Regions from separate parts of the Massilia varians genome, predicted to be linked through region 1. Evidence: predicted binding sites of a transcription regulator. Region 1 holds the regulator's gene; each other region holds the start of a gene.
The links. The regulator HrcA, encoded in region 1, represses chaperone genes, less so after heat shock. The targets are predictions, from matches to a motif close to TTAGCACTCNNNNNNNNNGAGTGCTAA.
Positions count from the first base shown of each region.

Region 1 (7,611 bases):
AAGCCATCTTCCTCGCCACCCTGGTCCTCGCCGGCGTCAGCAGCTATGCGCAGGCCGCCACCAGCCGCGCGGCCGAGGCCTACAACGCCCAGGTCTCGGTCGGCGCCTCGCAGGTCGCCGTGGTGAAGGTCACGGCCAAGCGTCCGGCCTGATTCCCGACCGCCGGTTCCGGCCGTGCCGGAGGGCGGGCGAAAAAAAAGGTTCATCGCGTTTTGCCGGGAAACGCATCCTTGATTTTCAGGAAGAAGTAGGATGCATCCCGAAATCCGTAGGCCATGCGCTTGATGACTTTGATGCGGTTGTTGACGCCTTCCAGGATCGATGAGTTCATCGGATAGATGGCCGAAGCCAGAATGCCGCGCCGGTACTTGGCCAGCCGTTTGGCAAACTGGATCAGCGGTGTGATATGGCTTTCCAAGGCGAGTTTGAGCCAAGCCTTCCATCGACGAGCACCTTCCCGGACCGATGGCGCATACCAGATCTCTTTCAATTCGGTCTTGAGCAGGTAGACCGTTGCCAGCGGCTGATTGGCGGCGAGCAGTTCTTCGAGCTTGACGGCCTGTTCGGCCTTGAGGTTGTCGCGGTTGCGTAGTAACAGCCAGCGGCTACGCTTGATGACCTGGCGCGCTTTTGGTTCGGCCCGTAACGTATTGGCTTGATCGACGCGCACCCGGTCGACGACTTCGCGGCCGAAGCGGGCCACGACATGAAACAAATCGTAGACCACCTCCGCGTTTGGACATTGCTGACGCACTTCAAGGTCCATGGCCGTGTTCATATCCATGGCCACCGCCTCGATTCGCTGGCAGCCTTGCTCGCCCAGCAGCTCAAAGAATGGCCGGATCGCTTCCCGGCTGTTGCCTTCCCCAACCCACAAGACGCGCATACGCTCGGCATCCATGGCCACGGTAGCGTAGCGATGGCCCTTGTGCAGGGCAAATTCGTCCATGACCAAGCGGCGTACGCCCACCGCCGAGAAGTCGCCGTGCAGCTGCTTTAGTCGCCGATGATCAATCTCTTTGATGGTATGCCAGTGCAGCCCGGTCAACCGGGCTATATGGGCTATGGGCAGCAACTGCGCCAGCGCCTCGACCCACAGACGCACGCGGTGCGTGATGCGCGCCCGGCGGTCGAGCCAAACAATGTGCTCGGCCACTCGTGCATTGCAGTGATGGCAGTCCAGCCGCCGTACCGGCACATCGAGCCAGACGCGCTTGTCCAGAACGTCGCGATCGCGCACCTTACGCCTTCGGCGCTCATGCACCAGGGCGCAAGGCTGGTGGCACGCTCCGCACACAGCATCCCTTGCCGGGCAGGTATCGAGAACGATTAACAGTGATCCGTCTTCTTGTTCTTGGACGGTGTCGACAATATGGCCTTCCCAAAACGGGACAGACGACATAGCATTGAGCATGGCGGTGGTTTGATAGACTGATTTGTTTGGCGACTATCAATCTACCAACATCAGGCCACCGCCACCACCTCCCGATTAGATCGTCAACCCCGTCTTCCCCCATTCCCCGCGAAGAACCAAAAAAAAGCCCGCTGGGTAGCGGGCTTGAAATCCAATTCTTTTCTGAGGAGAGTTGGAGGAGACAGGAGCTAGTATGCTGCGTCACAGCATATAAGTCCAATATTAGTTTCGCATATTCGACATAAGTTTTTTGAATATCTTATGGCGCCGAGCGAACGCAGGTGATGTTGATGTTGGTAACATCGGCATCGCCCATGACGCCGGTCGGGTTCTGGACCGTGCAGACGGCGTCTTTCGGCTGGGTCACGATGGTGACGCCGTAGGACTGGTTGTACTCCACTGGCGCGCCCATCGTGTACTTGAAGGCGGCGCCGTCGGTATTGGTGTCGCCCGGTACGATCAGGGTGCTGCCGGTGTTGCTGCCATTGGTCAGCACGAGGCCGGTATTGTCCTTGGTCAGGCCCGAGACTTCTCCGCCAATCTCGTGCGTCGCAATGAAGCACTCGAAACGGGCGTTAATGACGGCCAGCTGGCCGGCCGTGCCGGTCGGGCTGTTCGGCGCGTACTGGAAGACACGGCAGTTCTGGTGCTGCGGATTGGACGTGATGCGCACGTCATACGTGTCGCCGTACTCGAGCTTTTTCGAGAAACTGAACTTGACATCGTCGCCGGCCTTGGCCGGCGGCGCGATGTTGATGGTGTCGGTGCCGTTATTGGTCAGCATCATGCCCGGGTAAACGACGCCGGAGACACTACCGCCCACCGTGAAATTATCGTCGTCGCCACCGCCACCGCAGGATGCCAGGGCCGCTGCCATTACCAGCATGCTTGCCGGACGGATCAGGGTAAACTTCATGAAGCTTGCTCCAGGATAGACAGTGTTGATCAAGTGCGCGGGCCGCAGGTCACGGTCACGTTGGTGATGTCGGCCTGGCCGACGGTGCCGGTGCCATTGGCCACCGTGCAGGTCTGGTTCTCGGGCTGGGTCAGGACCGCGATGCCGTAGGGCGCGTCCTCGTTGACCTTGGCCATCGTGAAAGAGGTGGCGCCGGGCGCGATCGTAACGCGGTCGGCGCCATTGACCAGCACCAGGTTGCCGGTCAGGCCACTGACCGTTCCCGTCAGCGCATGCTGGCGGATGGTGCACTCGACATAGATGGTGTTGACATCGATCGCGACCTTGCCTTTTCCGTTGGTGACCTTGCAGGTCTCGGCATTGGTCGGGAAACTCTTGACCGTGACGTTGTACTCGGAATCGGTTTCCACCATATCAGGGAAATAGAAACTGCCGACACCGTTGTTGGTCGGATTGATGGCCAGGTCGGAGCCGCCATTGTTCTGCAGGACCAGGCCAGCCCTGGTCACGCCGGAAAACGAACCGCTGATAACGCGGTCGCCGCCGCCGCCGCCGCAGGCGGACAGCGCCAGCGCGCATGCCAGCGCAGCACCGGCACGCAGGTACGAACTCTTCATAATTTCTCCAAAAAATCTGACTGGTGAACGTGCAAAGCGTGTGCAAGTGAGCTGTGGACACGCGGGTGGACGACGGACGACCACATTATATTAGCCCAACATTTTAGTCCATTTAACAAGCAACTGGACGGTTTGCCTTTGTATCACGCTGTAACCGTGGGTAGCGCGGGACGGTGCCCGATTGCTTTCTACGGGCGTGCTCGCTATCCTTGGGCCAGGTACCCATCTCCCAAGCAAGCAAACCATGAAGCAGCGCCGCGCCTGGCCCAAAGCCGTATTGTTCGATCTCGACGACACCCTGTGGCCGATCGCCCCGGTAATCCTGGAGGCCGAGCAGATCCTGTTCGCCTGGCTGCGCGAGCATGCGCCGCGGGTGGCGCAGCAGTTCACCATCGAGACCCTGCGCCAGGCCCGGCTCGAGCTGCTGGCGCGCCAGCCCGAATTCCAGCTCGACCTGGGCGCCCTGCGCCGGGCCGGCCTGATCGCCGCCTTCGAGCAGGCCGGCGAGGATGCGGGCAAGGTGGAGCTGGCGATGACCGAATTCTTCGCCGCCCGCAATGCCGTGATTCCCTACGACGACGTGCTGCCCGGCCTGCTGCGCCTGAAGGGCAGGGTGCTGATCGGCTCGGTCACCAATGGCAATGCCGATTTGCAGACGATCGGGCTGGCGCGCCATTTCGACGCCTCGGTCGCCGCCCCCAGCTTCGGCGTCGCCAAGCCGGACCCGCGCATCTTCCTGGAGGCTTGCCGCCTGCTGGGCGTGGCGCCGCAGGAGGCGCTGTACGTGGGCGACGACCTGCTGCTCGACGTCGACGGCGCCCAGCGTGCCGGACTGCGCGCCGTCTGGATGAACCGGATCGGCAAGGTCAACGACATGCCGGAGCAGGTCCGGCCCGACCTCGAGGTGAGCAGCCTGGATGGCCTGCTCGACTGGCTCAAGCGCGAACACGCCTGAACTGGCGCCCCGCCCGCCATCGCGTGCATAATACAGAGCATGCAACTCGAACCCCGCGCTCAGACCCTGCTCAAAGCCCTCGTCGAGCGCTACATCGCCGACGGCCAGCCTGTCGGTTCGCGTGCGCTGTCGAAGATTTCCGGCCTCGACCTGTCGCCGGCCACGATCCGCAACATCATGGCCGACCTCGAGGAAATGGGCTACGTCGCCAGTCCGCACACCTCCGCCGGCCGCATCCCCACGCCGCGCGGCTACCGGCTGTTCGTCGACACCCTGCTCACCGTGCAGCACATCGACGAGCAGGCGGTCGGCGCCCAGCACATGCGCCTGCCGAGCCAGCAGCCCCAGAAGATCATCGCCAACGCGGCCCAGATGCTGTCCTCGCTGTCGCAGTTCGCCGGCGTGGTGCAAAGCCCGCGGCGCGAGTCGGTGTTCCAGCAGATCGAATTCCTGCGCCTGTCCGAAAAGCGCATCCTGCTGGTCATCGTCGATCCGCGCGGCGACGTCCAGAACCGGCTCCTGCACACCGACGTCGACTACACGCCGGGGCAGCTGACGCAGTCGGCCAATTACCTGAACCAGAACTACGCGGGCCTCACTTTCGATCAGGTGCGCGCGCGCCTGGGCGGCGAACTGCGCCAGCTGCGCGACGACATGGGCAAGCTGATGCAGGTCGCGGTGGAGGCGGGCAGCGAGGCGATGGCCGAGGGCGACGACATGGTGATCGCGGGCGAGCGCAACCTGCTGTCGGTATCCGACCTGTCGTCCAACATGTCGTCCCTGCGCCAGATGTTCGAGATGTTCGAGCAGAAGACCGGCCTGATGCAGCTGCTCGAGGTGTCGAGCAAGGCCGGCGGGGTGCAGATCTTCATCGGCGGCGAATCGAAGCTGGTGCCGATGGACGAAATGAGCGTGGTGACGGCCCCGTACGAGGTCAACGGACGCATCGTCGGCACCCTGGGAGTGATCGGCCCGACCCGCATGGCCTACGAGCGCGTGATCCCGATCGTCGACATCACGGCCAAGCTGCTGTCGAACGCCCTGAGCCAGTCCTAGCGCCCGCGCCTGGCTCCTGAATCTCCTGCAGGAAACATCCCCTTTGCGCCAGGTCGCGCCCGGCGCCCGCGCTTGCGCTGGCCGAATCCCTCCGCGCCGGCGCGGTCTACGGTGAACCCAGGCGGTCCTGTGACGAAGGAGGGTTCCCATGTTGACCAAGTATCTGGCTGTGCCGGCGCTGCTCGGCATGGTTTTCCTTGCCGGTTGCGGCAGCGACGACGACCGCCCCGACCAGCCCGACCCGGACCTGGTGGCCGAAGGGCGCAAGATCTTCCGTTTCGACACCTTCGGCGACGAGGCGCGCTGGACCGACACCTTGCGCATGCATGAGGTCATCGCGACCCAGGTGTCGCCGGCCACGGCGCTGGCGGTCGGCCTGAAGGTCGACGCGGATGCTTTGCCGCCCGCCGTACGCGAAGGCATCAAGAATGGCAGCGTGGACCTGAACAGCCCGCACACCACGGTCACGCTGCTGAAGCTGAACGCGGTGGTCGGCGTGATCGGCAAGGTCGAGACCGTGCACGGGAAGGACGTCCTCAGGCGGGTCGGGGTGACCTGCGCGCTGTGCCACTCCACGGTCGACAACTCCTTCGCCGCCGGCATCGGCAGGCGCCTCGACGGCTGGGCCAACCGCGACCTGAACCCGGGGGCGATCATCGCGCTGTCGCCGGCGCTGAGCACGGCGCAGAAGGCGGTGTATAACTCCTGGGGCAAGGGCCGGTACGACCCCCGCTTCAGCCTGGACGGCATCAATGGCCCGGTGCTCATCCCGCCGGCCTACGGCCTGCGGGGCATCCACCGGATCACCTATACCGGCGACGGCGACGATGTCACCTACTGGAACCGCTACGTGGCCGTCACCCAGATGGGTGGACTGGGCAGTTTTTCCGACCCGCGCATCGGCGTTCACGTGCGCAACGGCGACGTCGACCTGGTCGGCCCCAAGCTGCCGGCCCTGCGCGCCTACCAGCTGTCGCTGGAAGCGCCGCCGGCGCCGCCCGGCAGTGTCGACGCGGCCGCGGCCGCGCGCGGCGCGCTGCTGTTCAAGGGGAAGGGGCAGTGCATCAGCTGCCATGGCGGGGAAAAATTCACGGATGCGAACCTGCGGCTGCATCCGGTATCGGACGTGGTCAGCGAGCAGGAGCCGGGCGGAGCGCCCAGCTATGCCTCGCGCACGGCGACGAAGCAGTATCGGACCACGCCCTTGCGGGGCTTGTGGCAGCACCCGCCATACTTCCACAACGGCAGCGCCGCCACCACGGCGGAGGTGGTGGCACGCTATAACGAGCGCAAGGGTCTGGGCCTGAGCGCCGCGGAGATCTCGGACCTGGCCGAATACCTCAAGTCTCTGTGAATCAGTGGCGGTGCGGGCAGGCCGGCTTCACGCAATTGCCATAGATCGCCAGCGAGTGCTCGGCGATCTTGAAGCCGCGTTCGACCGCGATCTTGTGCTGGCGCGCCTCGATTTCGTCGTCGTAGAATTCCTCCACGTGGCCGCAGTCGAGGCAGACGAGGTGGTCGTGGTGCGAACCGGCATTCAGCTCGTAGATGGCCTTGCCGGTCTCGAAGTGGTTGCGGTTCAGCAGGCCGGCCTGTTCGAACTGGGTCAGCACGCGGTAGACGGTGGCCAGGCCCACATCCATGTTGTCGGCGAGGAGGATTTTGTAGACATCTTCCGCCGTCAGGTGCCGAACGGCGCTGTTCTGGAAGATTTCCAGGATTTTCAGGCGCGGCAGGGTTGCCTTCAGGCCGCTGGCCTTCAGGTCGCTCGGGTTGTTACTCATCGCAGTTCACTCACGTTTGTTGCTCGTAGTTTGGCATAGTGCTTTATGATATAGCGTTTTGGAGCTCCCGCTCAAACGTTTTGAGGTTACCTATGCGCGTCAAACCAGCCGTTCTCCACCGATTCTCAAGCCGGGCAGTCGTCGTGGCCGGCCTCGCATGCACGCTGATGCTGTCCGGCTGCGCCGCCTGGCGCAACCAGACGCGTCCCGCGCCGCCGGTGAGCACGGACCCGGCGGCAGTCGCCGCGGACGCACAGAAGTCGGCTGCCGCCGCGAATGCCGGCGCCCAGACCGTCCAGGCCACCAAGCTGCAGAAGTTCATGTGGGTGTTCTCGCCCTACCGCCCCGACATCCAGCAAGGTAACTTCGTCTCGCAGGAGATGCTGGACCAGCTCAAGGTCGGCCAGACCCGCGACCAGGTGCGTTTCCTCCTCGGTACCCCGCTGCTGAACGACGTCTTCCACCAGGACCGCTGGGACTACCCGTTCTACCTCGCGCGCGGCAACGGCGAGCTGACCACCAGCCGCGTCACCGTCTTCTTCAAGGACGACAAGGTCGAGCGCTTCGAAGGCGGCAACCTGCCGACCGAGCGCGAATACATCGACCGCATCGCCGGCCCTTCCAAGGTGAGCACCAAGGCCAAGGCCGAATCGCGCCCGATGGAAGCGCCCAAGGTCGGCGGCGCGCCGACGGTGCAGCCATGAGTGCCCCGTTGAAAATCGCCGTCGCCGGCGCCAGCGGCCGCATGGGCCGCATGCTGGTCGAAGCCATCCAGGCCGCGCCGGACGCCGAACTGGCGGGCGCGCTCGACGTCGCGGGTTCGCCCTCGATCGGCATGGACGCCGGCGCCTTCGCCGGCCAGCTGACCG
Region 1 covers NZ_AP026966.1:5,416,062-5,423,672, reverse strand. The annotation lists gene MasN3_RS24470 (hypothetical protein) at 1-152, shown strand, start outside; gene MasN3_RS24465 (ISL3 family transposase) at 203-1,402, opposite strand; gene MasN3_RS24460 (hypothetical protein) at 1,674-2,330, opposite strand; gene MasN3_RS24455 (hypothetical protein) at 2,360-2,947, opposite strand; gene MasN3_RS24450 (HAD family hydrolase) at 3,192-3,902, shown strand; gene hrcA (heat-inducible transcriptional repressor HrcA) at 3,942-4,958, shown strand; gene MasN3_RS24440 (c-type cytochrome) at 5,107-6,312, shown strand; gene fur (ferric iron uptake transcriptional regulator) at 6,314-6,742, opposite strand; gene MasN3_RS24430 (outer membrane protein assembly factor BamE) at 6,910-7,446, shown strand; gene dapB (4-hydroxy-tetrahydrodipicolinate reductase) at 7,443-7,611, shown strand, end outside.

Region 2 (7,611 bases), 1.5 Mb from region 1:
TTTTTCATCGCCGGCGCCAGCCGGCATCGTGCGCAGGAATCGCCCCCATTTATGTTTAGTTTCTTCAAGAGAAAGAAGCCTGAAACCGAGGTCTCGGCGCCGGACCAGGCCGCGCCCGCAGCGGCGCCGATGTTCGTGCCGGGTGCGCTGGATGCACCGCTCAGCCCGCCGTCGGCCGCCCCAGTCGTCGTGCCGGTTGCCGCACCGGCCGCCCCGCCCGCCGCAGCCGATGTCGGCGAACTGTTCCCGGAAACCGCGGAACGTCCGACCAGCGCTGCGGAACAGAAAACATCCTGGATGGCGCGCCTGAAAGCCGGCCTGTCCAAGACCTCGAGCAACCTGTCGCTGCTGTTCGTCGGTGCGCGCATCGACGAAGACCTGTACGAGGAACTCGAAGCGGCGCTTCTGATGTCGGATGCCGGCATGGACGCCACCGAGCACCTGCTGGGCGCCCTGCGCCGCAAGGTCAAGGAAGACAAGCTGCTCGACGCCGCCCAGGTCAAGGCCGCGCTCAAGGAGCTCATGATCGAGCTCCTGATGCCGCTGCAAAAGCCCCTCGAGCTGGGCCGCCACGAACCGCTGGTGATGATGATCGCGGGCGTGAACGGCGCCGGCAAGACCACCACCATCGGCAAGCTGGCCAAGCACATGCAGCGCTTCGACCAGTCGGTGCTGCTGGCCGCGGGCGACACCTTCCGCGCCGCGGCGCGCGAACAGCTGATGGTCTGGGGCCAGCGCAACAACGTCACCGTGATCTCGCAGGCCTCGGGCGACCCGGCCGCCGTCGCGTTCGATGCGGTACAGTCGGGCAAGGCGCGCGGCACCGATGTCGTGATGGTCGATACCGCCGGCCGCCTGCCGACCCAGCTGCACCTGATGGAAGAACTCAAGAAGATCAAGCGCGTGATCGGCAAGGGCATGGATGGCGCCCCGCACGAGACCCTGCTGGTCATCGACGGCAACACCGGCCAGAACGCCCTGGCCCAGGTGAAGGCCTTCGACGACGCGCTGCAGCTGACCGGCCTGGTGATCACCAAGCTGGATGGCACCGCCAAGGGCGGCGTGCTGGCCGCGATCGCGCGGACCCGCCCGGTGCCGGTGTACTTCATCGGCGTGGGCGAGAAGCTGGACGACCTGCAGCCGTTCAATGCCGAAGAATTCGTCGAAGCCCTGCTGGGTTGAAGGAACGGCGCGCCCGATGATCGAATTCCAGTCCGTCTCCAAACAATATTCCCAGGATGCCTACGCGCTGCGCGAGGTCTCCCTCAACATCGGCAAGGGCGAGCTGGTCTACCTGGCCGGCCCGTCCGGCGCGGGCAAGTCGACCCTGATGAAGATGGTGGCCGCGGTCGAGCGCCCCAGCAGCGGCGTGGTGACCGTCAACGGCCAGGACATCGGCCGCCTCAAGCGGGCCGGCATTCCTTTCCTGCGCCGTAACCTGGGCCTGATCTTCCAGCACCAGCGCCTGCTCAACGACCGCAACATCCTCGCCAACGTGATGCTGCCGCTGCTCGTCACCGGCGCGCCCCGGCAGCAGACCGAGCAGCGCGCCCGGGCCGCCCTCGACAAGGTCGGACTGCTCGAGCGCGCCAGGGCGATGCCGCTCGAACTCTCCGGCGGCGAGCAGCAGCGCGTGGCGGTGGCGCGCGCCATCGTCAACCGGCCGCAGATCATCCTGGCGGACGAGCCGACCGCCAACCTCGACCGCGTGGCCGCCGACAAGGTACTCGACGCGCTGCGCGCCTTCAACGCCGTCGGTGTGACCTGCGTGATCTCGACCCACGACGAAGAGGTGCTCGACAGTGCGGCGGCGCGCGTGATCCGTCTCGAGCACGGCCAACTGGTGGGAGACACCGCATGAGCCCCTGGGTCCGCCAACACCGTTTCGCCCTCGGCGCCGCCCTGTCCACCATCCGCAAGGGACCGGGCAGCTTCCTGTTCAACGTGCTGGTCGTCGCGTTCGCGCTGATGCTGCCGTTCGCCGGCATCACCCTGCTCGACAACGTGCGTCCGCTGTCCGAACAGCTCTCGGTCGATCCCGAGATCAGCGTCTTCATGAAGCTCGAGGCGACGCGCGAGGACGCGGCCGCCCTGCAGCCGCGCATCAAGGCACTCGCCGCCGCCAGCGGCAAGGCCGACCTCGACTTCATCCCGCGCGAGCAGGCGCTGGCCGCGATGAAGTCCGGGAGCGGCCTGGGCGACGTGATCGACACGCTGGGCGAAAACCCGCTGCCGGACAGCTTCAGGCTGCGCCTGGACGGCAGCAGCGCGGCCGGCCAGGTCGACGCGCTCACCGAACAGCTGCGCGCCCTGCCGGGCGTGGATGTGGTGCAGGTCGATTCGGCCTGGATCAAGCGCCTGGCCGCCATGCTCGCCATCCTGCACCTGGCCCTGCTGCTGCTGGCGCTCACGCTGGGCGTCGTGGTGATCGCGGTGGTGTTCAATACCATCCGCCTGCAGGTGCTGACGCAGAAGGAAGAAATCAGCGTGTCGAAGCTGCTGGGGGCGACCGACAATTTCATCCATCGCCCCTTCTATTACACCGGCGGCCTGCTCGGCCTGTGCGCGGGCGTGGTGGCACTCGGCGCCGTGGCGCTGTCCCTGCGGCCGTTGAACGGCGCCATTGCGGATTTTGCGAAACTGTATGCCTCGGAATTCCAGCTGGTGCCGCTCGGCGTGCTGGAAAGCACGGGAGTGCTGGCGATCAGCGCGGGCCTCGGCCTGATCGGCGCGATGCTGTCGGTGCAGCGGCACCTGGCGCGCGTCCGGTAAAACAGATGTGGGTGGGCGTGCGACCGGCCGAGCCGGGCCCGCCCCCGCTTCGAACTGCTGACCCGCCCCACCCTACGCTCACACGAGCGCTATTCCTACACGCCCGTTTTTGACGAATGTGCGCCAGCCAACAGAAGGCCGCTCCTCAGGCCTTTAACCTGTCTCTAACACGTTTTCCAGCGGTTTTTTGCTCACTTTTGAGCTGAATCAACCAAATTGCAGTCGCCTGCTCTACAGTTAAAGCGGCGCGATTTTGATTCCTAAGAGCAATACTTTGGCCAAACTTAATCGATTTCGATAAATCGATGCCTTGCCTAGCACTCACACATGGAGAGTGCTAATATATGTCTCGAATACAGCGAAATCAAGGAAAGCATCCAAGGTAGAAGTCGACACGCTGGTGTCACGCGGCATGTGTCCGTGACACATTGGGATGCAGTAAGTCTACTACGAGGAAATTGAATATGTCCGCACAATCCGCATTGGTTCCGGCCGGCAGTCGTGCTCTGGGACTGGGTTTCTCTGGCAATCTGGGCAACATCGATGCCTACATTTCTGCCGTCAACCGCCTGCCGATGCTGACTCACGAGGAAGAGGTATCGCTGGCGAAGTCGCTGCGCGAAAAGAACGACCTCGACGCCGCGCAGAAGCTGGTGCTCTCGCACCTGCGCCTGGTCGTGTCGATCGCGCGTGGCTACCTCGGCTATGGTCTGCCGCACGCCGACCTGATCCAGGAAGGCAATATCGGCCTCATGAAAGCGGTCAAGCGCTTCGACCCGAACCAGGGCGTGCGTCTCGTTTCGTACGCGATGCACTGGATCAAGGCCGAGATGCACGAATACATCCTGAAGAACTGGCGCCTGGTGAAGGTCGCGACGACCAAGGCCCAGCGCAAGCTGTTCTTCAACCTGCGCAGCAACAAGCAGGGTCTGGACACCATGACCCCGAGCCAGGTCGACGAGCTGGCGAAGATGCTCGACGTCAAGCGCGAAGAAGTGATCGAGATGGAAACCCGCTTGTCGGGCCGCGACATCGCCCTCGAATCGCCGACCGACGACGAAGACGACAAGTTCGCCCCGATCGCCTACCTGTCGTCGGAGCAGCAGGAGCCGACCCGCGTGCTGGAGGCCGAGCAGCGCGACCGCCTGCAGTCCGAAGGCCTGGAGACCGCCCTGTCGAAGCTGGACCCGCGTTCGCGCCGCATCGTCGAAGCGCGCTGGCTGGCCAACGACGACGGCTCGGGCGCCACGCTACACACGCTGGCCGAAGAGTTCGGCGTGTCGGCCGAGCGTATCCGCCAGATCGAATCGGCTGCGCTGAAGAAAATGAAAGGTGCGCTGACGGCTTACCTCTAAGCCCTGCCCACCCCAACCTAAACCCCGCCCCGGCGGGGTTTTCTTTTTTTTAAGCCCTCATGGTGAGGCCGGCCAGCGCATCAGGGTTTCCGGATGCCCGGTGTGCGCGTCCAGGCGTTCGTCGACGGCGACGAAGCCGTGCCTTTCATAGAAGCGGTGCGCGGCACGATTGGCCGAGTACACGGCCAGTTCGAGCCTGTCGCGGCCGCTCTTGGCGTGGGCGACGAGCAGGCTGCCGATGCCCGCGCCCTGGCTGTCCGGATGCACGAACAGCGCGGCCAGGGCGTCGCCGTACAGACTGTAGAAGCCGGCTATCGCGCCCTCCCGTTCGAACACAAATGAACTGGCCGCGGGCAGATACACGCTGCGCATGGCGTCGCGCTGGGCGCGCCAGAATTGTTCGTCGATGAAAGCGTGCGCCTGGATCGACGCACCCAGCCAGATGTCCAGCACCTGATCCATGTCATGATTGTTTATCGGTCGAATCACCGGTGCGATCTCCTTCCCAGGCCAGTCCGTGTGGAGCCGAAGTATACCGGCGTCCGGGACGCCGGCTAGAATGGGTTTTTCATCCGATAGAACGGAGTCCCCGATGACCGACCAGTACGTCCCGCCCACTGTCTGGACCCCGCCCGCCTCCTCCGGCGGCACCTTCGCCAACATCAACCGCCCGGTCGCCGGCCCGACCCACGAGGCCGCCCTCCCGGTCGGCAAGCACCCGCTGCAGCTGTATTCGCTGGCCACGCCCAACGGCGTGAAGGTGACCATCATGCTGGAAGAGCTGCTGGCCCTCGGCCACAGCGGCGCCGAGTACGATGCCTGGCTCATCAAGATCAACGAAGGCGCCCAGTTCTCCAGCGGCTTCGTCGAGATCAACCCGAATTCCAAGATCCCGGCCCTGGTCGACCGCAGCGCCGACGCACCGGTGCGCGTGTTCGAATCCGGCTCGATCCTGGTCTACCTGGCCGAGAAGTTCGGCGCCTTTCTGCCGGCACATGGCCCGGCGCGCGCCGAAACCATGAACTGGCTGTTCTGGCAGATGGGCTCGGCGCCTTTCGTGGGCGGCGGCTTCGGCCACTTCTATGCCTACGCGCCGGAAAAGCTGCAGTACCCGATCGACCGCTATGCGATGGAAACCAAGCGCCAGCTCGACGTGCTCGAGCGCCAGCTGGCCGACCACCAGTTTGTGGCCGGCAACGAGTACACGATTGCCGACATGGCGATCTGGCCATGGTATGGCGGCATGGTACGCGGCGAGCTGTACGAGGCCGGCGAATTCCTCTCCGTGCACGAATACAAGAACGTGCGCCGCTGGGCCGACGGGATCGCCGCGCGGCCGGCCGTCATCCGCGGCCGCAAGGTCAACCGGGTGCGCGGCAATCCGGATGAACAGGTTCCCGAACGCCACGACGCTTCCGACCTGGACTGATCTTCCGTAAGAGAGACCATGGCAAGCGCGGACGACGCGCGCGATTGCGGTAAGCTGGCGCGCGACATTCCAAACGACGTGCCAACGATGGGAGACGTGCCATGGTCAGCAAGAATACGATTTGCCTCTGGTTCAACGGAACGGCGCTGGAAGCGGCGCAGTTCTATGCCGCCCATATTCCCGACAGCGCGGTGGGCCGGGTCTTCCGTGTCCCGGGCGACTACCCGGCCGGCAAGCAGGGCGACGTCCTGACCGTCGCCTTCACCGTGGCCGGCATCCCTGCATCGGCCTGAACGGCGGCCCGGCCTTCCCGCATACCGAAGCGTTTTCCTTTCAGATCGCGACCGATGACCAGGAGGAAACCGACCGCCTGTGGAACGCCATCGTCGGCAATGGAGGCCAGGAAAGCGCATGCGGCTGGTGCAAGGACAAGTGGGGGCTGTCCTGGCAGATCACGCCGCGCGTGCTCAGCGAGGGCATTGCCGACCCCGACCCGGCCGTGGCGAAACGCGCGTTCGAGGCGATGATGACGATGCGCAAGATCGACGTGGCCACGATCGAGGCGGCACGGCGCGGCTGAGCGGGAACGGCGGCGTCCGGGTTCGCGCGCTTGCCGCCATTCACGCGGCGCAAGCATGCGGTCCTGCACTATACTCTTGCCCGTCCAGGACCCATGAGAAGCACAATGAAAGAATCCCTGCAAGCTGAACCGGTTTTCAAGAAGCTCCGCGGCATGGTCCGCTCCCTGCCGCCTGGCGGCATCACCCTGAGCGAACTGATCCGCCGAGTCGGCAATGAAGGCCTGCTGATCCTGACCGCCCTGCTCACGCTCGTGTTCCTGATTCCGGTGTCGATTCCGGGCGTGAGCACCGTGTTCGGCGCCGCGATCCTGCTGATCGGCATCAGCCGCCTGTTCGGCCGCGAACTGTGGGTCCCGGCAAAACTGAAGCACCGGACGATCTCCACCAGCAAGCTGCGCCCGGCGCTGCGCAAGGCACTGCCCTGGCTGTACCGGATCGAACGTGTGTGCAAGCCCAATCGTATCGGGTGGCTGGTGGCAAACGGTTCGATCCAGCATCTCAACAACGCCGGCCTGATCCTGGGCGCGGTGCTGCTGATGATGCCCTTCGGCCTGATCCCGTTCAGCAATACCTTCCCTGCGGTCGCCCTGCTGTTCCTGGCGATCGGCCTGCTGCAGCGCGACGGCGTCAGCGTACTGCTGGGCCACATCAGCAACCTCGTCACCATCCTGTATTTCGCCCTGCTCATCGGTGGCGGCGGTTTCGCCCTGCGCGAGCTGTTCCACCGCATGGCCAACTGAGCGATCATGCAAAGCGGCACTAACTTCAGTTCCAACAGTGTGCAATGCCAAACGCGCAATTTTTGCGGATTAGCTACTAAAACATCGACTTACTGAAAAGTCTTAAGAATTTACTTTAAGTACATTTACAGCTCTGCTAGCATCCTTCGCTCGCATGGAGGAGCACATGGCAGCGCAAAGCAGAAACGATGCACGCAGTGATCTGGTGACGGCTGGTCAGGTCGACGAGGGCCTGAAATTATGCGCGCGCTACGGCGTCCATCCCGCCCTGCTGTTCATGGAACAGGTGGGGGTGCCGCGCCAGGTCGCCCTGCGCGTGCTGTGCTCCCCCGAACACTTCCGCCAGCGCGACCGCCGCCGCCATCCGCGCCCCATGCGCTGAGGCGCGGCGGATCCGCTTACTGCGCCTGCAATGCCGCGATGCGCGCCTCGATCGGCGGATGGCTGGAGAACAGCGACAGCGCGCCCCTGCCGGAAATGCCGAAGGCCGCCATGTTCTTCGGCAACTCCCCTTCGGCCAGGCCGCCCAGGCGGCGCAGCGCCGCGATCATCGGCTGCGGACGGCCCAGGATGTGCGCGGCGCCGCGGTCGGCGCGGAACTCGCGCTGGCGCGAGAAGTACATCACGATGATGCTGGCCAGGATGCCGAACAGGATCTCGCACACCACCACCGTCACCATGTAGCCGATGCCCGGCCCCGACTGCTCGCTGTCGTTCTTGCGCAGCATCTGGTC
Region 2 covers NZ_AP026966.1:1,332,535-1,340,145, reverse strand. The annotation lists gene MasN3_RS06240 (hypothetical protein) at 1-27, opposite strand, end outside; gene ftsY (signal recognition particle-docking protein FtsY) at 52-1,182, shown strand; gene MasN3_RS06230 (cell division ATP-binding protein FtsE) at 1,199-1,861, shown strand; gene ftsX (permease-like cell division protein FtsX) at 1,858-2,772, shown strand; gene rpoH (RNA polymerase sigma factor RpoH) at 3,237-4,127, shown strand; gene MasN3_RS06215 (GNAT family N-acetyltransferase) at 4,185-4,589, opposite strand; gene yghU (glutathione-dependent disulfide-bond oxidoreductase) at 4,720-5,556, shown strand; partial or broken gene MasN3_RS06205 (VOC family protein) at 5,658-6,136, shown strand; gene MasN3_RS06200 (exopolysaccharide biosynthesis protein) at 6,242-6,877, shown strand; gene MasN3_RS06195 (hypothetical protein) at 7,044-7,259, shown strand; gene htpX (protease HtpX) at 7,276-7,611, opposite strand, start outside.
Region 2: the regulator HrcA is predicted to act here: its motif matches at 3,087-3,113, upstream of rpoH (RNA polymerase sigma factor RpoH).

Region 3 (7,611 bases), 650 kb from region 1:
TGAAGGTATCGGTCGCGCGCGTGTAGCTGATCTTGATCTCGGACGGCTTGACTTCCCAGTATTTGACGGTGTCTTGCCCGCCGCCGCCGCTCACGCGGTCGGAACCGCCGCTGAGCCAGAACTCTTCGTTGGCGCCGCTGCCGGTGATCTCGTCGCTGTGGCCGGAATCCTGGATCGTGCGGACGTTGATCAGGGTGTCGACCGTGCCGTAGCCGTCCTGGGCGATGCCGGTCGCCAGGTTGACCTTGATGCCGGCCGGTGACCCCCAGTAGGCGACCCCTGCCCAGGGCTGCAGGGCGGTGATGGTGTCGTTGCCCTGCTCGCCGACCGCGGTGCCGCTGGAAAGGACGATGGTATCGTCGCCCTTGCCGCCGAAAATATTGGAGCCGGCCGGAATCCCGAGCTTGTCCTGGTCAATGGAGTCGTTGGCGTCGGTGCCGCGATAGTCTGCCATGGTTGTGTAAGCGTATTTGAAACCAGCCATTGAAATTGCTTTGGTATAAAAAGTCAACAATCCGGGAATGGTTGTTGCGCTTTAGCAATGCGCAGGAGGGAAGGCGCGGCCGCGCGTGGCCAGGGCAGGACGGCGTTGCTGCGGCGCGGCCTAATCAGCGCTTTTGAGCTGGACGCGCTCGATATGGCGGCGCCATTCCTGCAGGCTCAGGACGGTGTCGGTGTCGGCATCCTCCACCAGGATCTCGTCGCCCTGCCGGGACACGAGGAAGCTCTCGCGGCGGCGCACGTCGTTGGCGCGATTCTCCACGAAGCTGAGCTGGTAATACTGCTTGCCGTTGATCTCGCGCGGGAGCGGGTCGTCCTCGATCACCGCGCCATGCGCCTTGCCCTTCGAACGCTTTTCGATCTGCGCCGACCAGGCCTTCAGTTCCGGCACCGCGAGCAGGGCTTCCATGGCCTGTTCCCGGGTGCGCGCCGGCGTTTCCTTGACGACGGCCGCCGGCGCCGGCTTCGGCTCCTCGCGCTCGGCGCGCTTGCAGCCGGCGGCGCTCAGCGCGATGGCGAGGGCGGCGCCCAGCAGGGGCAGGGAAGGACGGAATGCAGTGCGAATCGACATGGGGTGCCTCGTAGTGTGAAGGGCAAAGTCTACACCCCGTGTGTTCCAGCGGCAACGGTGCAAGGCGCCGGCGCCGGCAGGAGGGATACGTGATCGGTATGACTGCCTGCGAGGGATCCCTGCCGGCGATTATTCGGGCAGGTCGATGGCGCTGCGCAGGAAATCGAACATGGCCTTCATCCGCCCCAGGTAGCGGGTGTCCGGATGGGCCAGCAGCCACAGGCCGGTATCCAGTTCCGGCAGCGGCCCGTCCAGCACAGTGACCTCTGGATGATCGCGCATCACCGCCAGCGGCACCACGCCGACGCCCAAGCCGTTGACGACGGCGCCGGCAACGGCCAGCAGGTTGCCGACCTTGTGGCGCGGCACGGCCCGGGGATGGCGCGCGCGGCGCCAGTGCTGGGACGGGTGGTCGGGCAGGCTGTCGTCCAGCGCGATCCAGTCCATCTCGCTGTAGTGCCGGCCTTGCGGCTGCCCCGCCAGGTAGCCGGCGCCGCCATACACGGCCGAACGCAGCGTGCCCAGGCGGATGCCGACCAGATGCTCGGGCGGTGCGTTGGTGGCGCGAATCGCGATGTCGGCTTCGCGCTGGCTCAGGTTGACGAGCACGTTGGTGCTGGCCAGTTCGAGCCGGATGTCCGGGTAGCGCTCGGCAAAACGCGCCAGCACCGGCAGCAGCACGGTATGCAGCAGGGTGTCGGTCAGGGTGATGCGCAGCACGCCGGAGGGCGCCGTGGCCTGGTGGAAGGCCGCTTCGCGCGCCTCCTCGAGCTGGGTTTCGATCCGTTCCGCATGGCTGGCCAGCACGCGCCCGAGCTCCGTCGCCGTATAGCCTTGCCGGCCGCGGTCGAACAGCAGCTCGCCGACATCCGCCTCGATGCGCTTGATGGCGCGGAACACGGTGGACGCGTCCACCTTCAGCCGCTCGGCGGCGCCGGCCAGAGTGCGGCCGCGGTGCAGGGCCAGGATGGTTTCCAGGTCCTGGAGGCCGAGCTTCGATTGCAGCTTTGCATACGATGGTTTCATGAGTGCCTATTTTATCGGCATTCTTGCAGCAATACAGTGGAAACTCCTCAACCCACTTCGCAAGGAAGCCATCATGCACCACGCTCTGCTCTCCCTCGTCCTGCTGCTGCGCCTGTCGTTCGGTGCGCTCGCGCTCACGTTCGCCATGCTGACCGCGGCCGCGCTCGGCGTACCCGCCTTCGCGGCGGATCTCGTCGCGCACGGCATGCCGATGCCCTTGAGCTGGCCCGCCGTGCTGGTCGAATGCGCGCTCGCGCTGGCCGCATTCTTCCCGGGGTCAGGTCTGACATCCGGACACGGCCTCGACAATACGTCAGCGCACAATGCTTTTTAACATCGTTTGTGCGCTCCCCGGTTCCGCTGATGACCCGCTTGCAACGACGTTCGCAGGCAATCGGTGCAGTACCGTACCGAGCCGGCGCGCCGAACTGTCATCCTTCCTGCATGATCAACTCATACGTGGAGAAATTCCCATGCAACGATATGCAGCAGCGATGACAGGCGGCCTGATTGCAGGTGTGCTGACGACTGCCTTCATGGTCGTCGGACGCAAGACCGGCCTGCTTGGTAAGACGCTCGACCGGGATGCGGTCGACTGGATCGATGATGTCACCGGCTTGCGCGAGCTGATCGGCGACTCGGGCACCAGCGTCGTCGAGTTCGTCAACCATCTCGGCGCATCGGCCGCCTTTGCCCTGGCCGTTCCCAAGCTGCGCGATGCCGCGCCCTCGCTGTCGCCGGTGACGATCGGTGCGCTGTACGGTACCGCGTTGTATGCGGTGAATATCGGCTGCATCGCGCCCATGCTCGGCATCACCGAGGGCGAGGCGAAAGCGGGGCCGCGCAAGGTCGGCGAGCGCTGGAGCGTCCATCTGCTGCAGTCGATCGCAACGGCGGTACTGGCTGAACGGCTGTCTTCCAGCCCTGCACGCCGCTAGGGTGGCGGGCCGCCGGCTAGGTCCGCGCTTATTCCGATAGATTCAATCCATGCTGTTCGCACCATGCGCGCATCGCCTCCAGCGTGCGCTGCTCGCGGAATGCATGCCACCGGTCGCGCAGGCCGCGCTTGTCCACCAGGGCGGAAAAGCGGCTATAGGCGCCCGCACGCCTGAATATCTGCCGAACGGCGTCTTCATCCGAGGGCATGTGGCGCTGGACAAAATCAATGACCAGGGCCTGGCCCAGCTCCAGCGAGCGCTGGCCCGGCACCGGGATGTAATGGCCTGCTTCGCCGAGGTCGTCGGGAAGCGCTTCCAGCTCGCCGATCGCGTCCGAGCGGATATGGACATGACCCGTTTCCAGGCTCACCCACGCCTCGCTGCCCGGCACATCCGCCAGGATCATCGCGTTGTCGAGATCAAATGCGTCTACGGTCGCCATACCGGCCTCCGATAAAAATGATAACAGCAGAGCTCGTGTCCGAATGTCAGACCTGACCCCGCCAAAGTATGACCCCGCCAAAGTACCGCCAAAGTAAAAAAGCCTGCAAGGCGCGAACCCTGCAGGCTTTCTGGCTAGTAGGCCGCCCTTACAGGCGTGACGATTACATCATGCCGTCCATGCCGCCCATGCCACCCATACCGCCCATGCCGCCCATACCGCCGGCCGGCTTGTCTTCAACGACTTCCGAGACCATGCAGTCGGTGGTCAGCATCAGGCCGGCGATCGACGCTGCGTTCTGCAGTGCCGAGCGGGTGACCTTGGCCGGATCCAGCACGCCCATTTCGACCATGTCGCCATAGGTGCCGTTGGCGGCGTTGTAGCCGTAGTTGCCCTGGCCGTTCAGGACGGCGGCGACCACGACCGACGGCTCATCGCCGGCGTTCTGGACGATCATGCGCAGCGGCTCTTCCATGGCGCGCAGGACGATCTTGATGCCTGCGTCCTGGTCCGGGTTGTCGCCCTTGATGTCCAGGTTGGCGCGAGCGCGCAGCAGGGCCACGCCGCCGCCCGGGACGATGCCTTCTTCCACGGCAGCGCGGGTGGCGTGCAGCGCGTCTTCCACGCGTGCCTTCTTCTCTTTCATCTCGACTTCGGTGGCTGCACCGACGCGGATCACGGCAACGCCGCCGGCCAGCTTGGCCACGCGCTCTTGCAGTTTTTCGCGGTCGTAGTCCGAGGTCGCTTCTTCGATCTGGACGCGGACCATCTTGACGCGTGCTTCGATCGCTTCAGCCGAACCTGCGCCGTCGATGATGATGGTGTTTTCCTTGCCCACTTCGACGCGCTTGGCCTGGCCCAGCTCGTTCAGGGTGACCTTTTCCAGGGTCAGGCCGACTTCTTCGGCGATGACCTGGCCACCGGTCAGGATGGCGATGTCTTCCAGCATGGCCTTGCGGCGGTCGCCGAAGCCCGGGGCCTTGACGGCGACGGTCTTCAGGATGCCACGGATGTTGTTGACCACCAGGGTCGCCAGCGCTTCGCCTTCGATGTCTTCGGCGATGATCACCAGCGGACGGCCGGCCTTGGCGACTTGCTCCAGCACCGGCAGCAGGTCACGGATGTTCGAGATCTTCTTGTCGCACAGCAGGACGAACGGGTTCTCGTGCACGGCGACTTGCTTGTCCGGGTTGTTGATGAAGTACGGCGACAGGTAGCCGCGGTCGAACTGCATGCCTTCCACGATGTCCAGCTCGTCGTTCAGCGACTTGCCGTCTTCGACGGTGATGACGCCTTCCTTGCCGACTTTTTCCATTGCCTCGGCAATGCGCTCGCCGATCGAGGTTTCCGAGTTGGCCGAGATGGCGCCGACCTGGGCGATCTCTTTCGAGGTGGTGGTCGGCTTGGCGATCTTCTTCAGTTCTTCGACGGTGGCGGCGACGGCCTTGTCGATGCCGCGCTTCAGGTCCATCGGGTTCATGCCGGCGGCAACGAACTTCATGCCTTCGCGGACGATGGCTTGCGCCAGCACGGTCGCGGTGGTGGTGCCGTCACCGGCGTTGTCGCTGGTCTTCGAGGCGACTTCCTTGACCATCTGCGCGCCCATGTTCTGCAGCTTGTCCTTCAGTTCGATCTCTTTCGCGACCGAGACGCCGTCCTTGGTGACGGTCGGGGCGCCGAACGAGCGCTCCAGCACCACGTTGCGGCCTTTCGGGCCCAGGGTGACCTTGACTGCGTTGGCGAGGATGTTGACGCCTTCAACCATCTTGGCGCGCGCTGCGTCGCCGAAAATTACTTCTTTAGCTGCCATTTGTTATTTCTCCGAATGAATTCGTGGATGTTCTGTGGGGAAGATCAGAGGGCGACGACGGCCATGATGTCTTCTTCGCGCATGACCAGCAGTTCCTGGCCATCGACCTTGACGGCCTGGCCGGAGTACTTGCCGAACAGGACGCGGTCACCGACCTTCACTTCCAGCGGACGAACCTGGCCATTCTCCTGCACCTTGCCGTTGCCGACAGCCAGGATCTCGCCCTGGTCCGGCTTCTCGGCGGCCGCATCGGGGATGATCAGGCCGGATGCAGTCTTGGTCTCCTGGTCGAGACGCTTCACGATTACGCGATCGTGCAGAGGACGAAGGTTCATGCAAAACTCCTTATTTTTCAGTGGGTTGACTAGCTGTTCAAAGCCGCCGACTGGTGCCGGCGGCTGGGAAAATGGTGGCTTGTGCCTGTTAGCACTCTATACCGACGAGTGCTAACACGAACATGATTATAGGGACGATAACACCCCATTTCAAGCGGGAATGTGTGGGACCGAACCGACTTTTTTGCGAAAACACAATTCAATAGATGGGTTGTACACTGTCGGCGGTGGCATCCGGAACGATGGCCGGGCAGGGTACACCGGTTCGCGCCCGGACGCCGCACGGATGCTGCATGCCACGGCCCGTAGCGCGCCCTGCCGAATGAGGGCGCGATTCGGTTGACGGAAAAACCATCTCAGTCCTATAGTGTCGAATGATTTCCGAATTTCAAGACCTCTCCGACAAGATCGACCGGCTCGCCCAGCTGACCCAGTCGCTGCGCGCCGAGAACTACCTGCTGCGCCAGGCCAACCACCTGCTGAGCGCCGAGAACATCGCGTTCAAGGAGCGGCTGATCGAAGCGCAGCGCCGCGTCGAGGCGCTGCTCGAGCAGTTGCCCGCGCCGGAAGGCGCAGCGGATGACGCAGCCGATGCCGGCCTCGATGCCGGCGAGCCGAACGAGGCCAGCCAATGATCCATCTCGATTGCACCATCATGGGCCAGTCCTACCGCCTGGCCTGCCGCGAAGGCGAAGAGCGCACCCTGCGCGAAGCGGTCAGCTACCTGGACGGCAAGATGTGCGCGCTGCGCGACTCGGGCAAGGTGCGCGGCACCGACCGCATCGCCGTCATGGCGGCGCTGAGCGTGGCGGCCGAATTCCTGTCGGTCAAATCGCCCCAGGGCCCGCTGTCCGACATGTCGATCCTGGAAGTCAAGCAAAAGCTCGAAGCGATGCACAGTGTCCTCGACCAGACCCTGGCGCCGCAGGAAAATCTGTCCTGAAGTTCAGATTCGATTGACATGCTCGGCCAACGGAGTAAACTGCGATCTACCCTGCGGTGTTCGAGATTTGTCATATATTCCTTGAACCATTCTTTCGCATAGGTTGTGGGACATGCTTGGTGGGCGCGAGCGTCACTAGTCTGACGAACCCGAAATTGAGCTGACTGCGACCACCTTGAGCCTTCTGGTTCGGGATGCCGGCAATAACGACACAGGCGGGGCTACACACACGAGCGGTTGCGCACTTCGGTACGCAGCCGCTTTTTTTTGTCGATGGAGAGTGCATGCCTTATTGGTTGATGAAATCGGAGCCGGACGACGTCAGTTTCGACGACGTGCTGGCCGCGCCGGAGCAAACCGTGTCCTGGTACGGCGTGCGTAACTACCAGGCGCGCAATTTTCTGCGCGACGCCATGCGGGTCGGCGACGGCGTCCTGTTCTACCATTCCAGCTGCGCCGTGCCCGGCGTGGCCGGCATCGCCGAGGTGGCGAGCGGCCCCTACCCGGATGCGACGCAGTTCGATCCTTCTTCTGCCTACCACGACCCGAAAGCCACCCCGGAAAATCCGCGCTGGATCTCGGTCGACGTGCGCGCCGTGGAAGCGGGGCGCTACCTTCCCTTGAGCGAGCTGCGCGCCATCCCAGCGCTCGACGGCATGGTGCTGCTGCAGAAGGGCAGCCGGCTGTCGGTGTCGCCCGTGACGACGGCCGAGTGGAACACCATCGTCGCCCTGGTCAGGGGAAACAAGGAAGGGACGCGCTGATGGACCTTACCCTGATCCTGGCCCTGCTGGCGATGGGCACCTTCGGCGGCTTCGCGGCCGGGCTGCTCGGCATCGGCGGCGGCATGGTGCTGGTCCCGTTCATCACGATGATCTTCACGGCGCGCGGCTTCGCCCCGGAGCTGACCATCCACATGGCGATCGCCACCTCGCTCGCCACCATCCTGTTTACCTCGCTGTCCTCGGTGCGCGCCCACCACCAGCACGGCGCGGTCCTGTGGCCGGTGGTGAAGCTGCTGGCGCCGGGCATCCTGATCGGCTCC
Region 3 covers NZ_AP026966.1:4,761,464-4,769,074, reverse strand. The annotation lists gene MasN3_RS21605 (FG-GAP-like repeat-containing protein) at 1-454, opposite strand, end outside; gene MasN3_RS21600 (hypothetical protein) at 605-1,072, opposite strand; gene MasN3_RS21595 (LysR family transcriptional regulator) at 1,202-2,098, opposite strand; gene MasN3_RS21590 (hypothetical protein) at 2,097-2,432, shown strand; gene MasN3_RS21585 (hypothetical protein) at 2,572-3,036, shown strand; gene MasN3_RS21580 (hypothetical protein) at 3,065-3,478, opposite strand; gene groL (chaperonin GroEL) at 3,642-5,288, opposite strand; gene groES (co-chaperone GroES) at 5,333-5,623, opposite strand; gene MasN3_RS21565 (hypothetical protein) at 5,998-6,258, shown strand; gene MasN3_RS21560 (cell division protein ZapA) at 6,255-6,566, shown strand; RNA gene ssrS (6S RNA) at 6,612-6,792, shown strand; gene MasN3_RS21550 (EVE domain-containing protein) at 6,851-7,330, shown strand; gene MasN3_RS21545 (sulfite exporter TauE/SafE family protein) at 7,330-7,611, shown strand, end outside.
Region 3: the regulator HrcA is predicted to act here: its motif matches at 5,712-5,738, upstream of groES (co-chaperone GroES).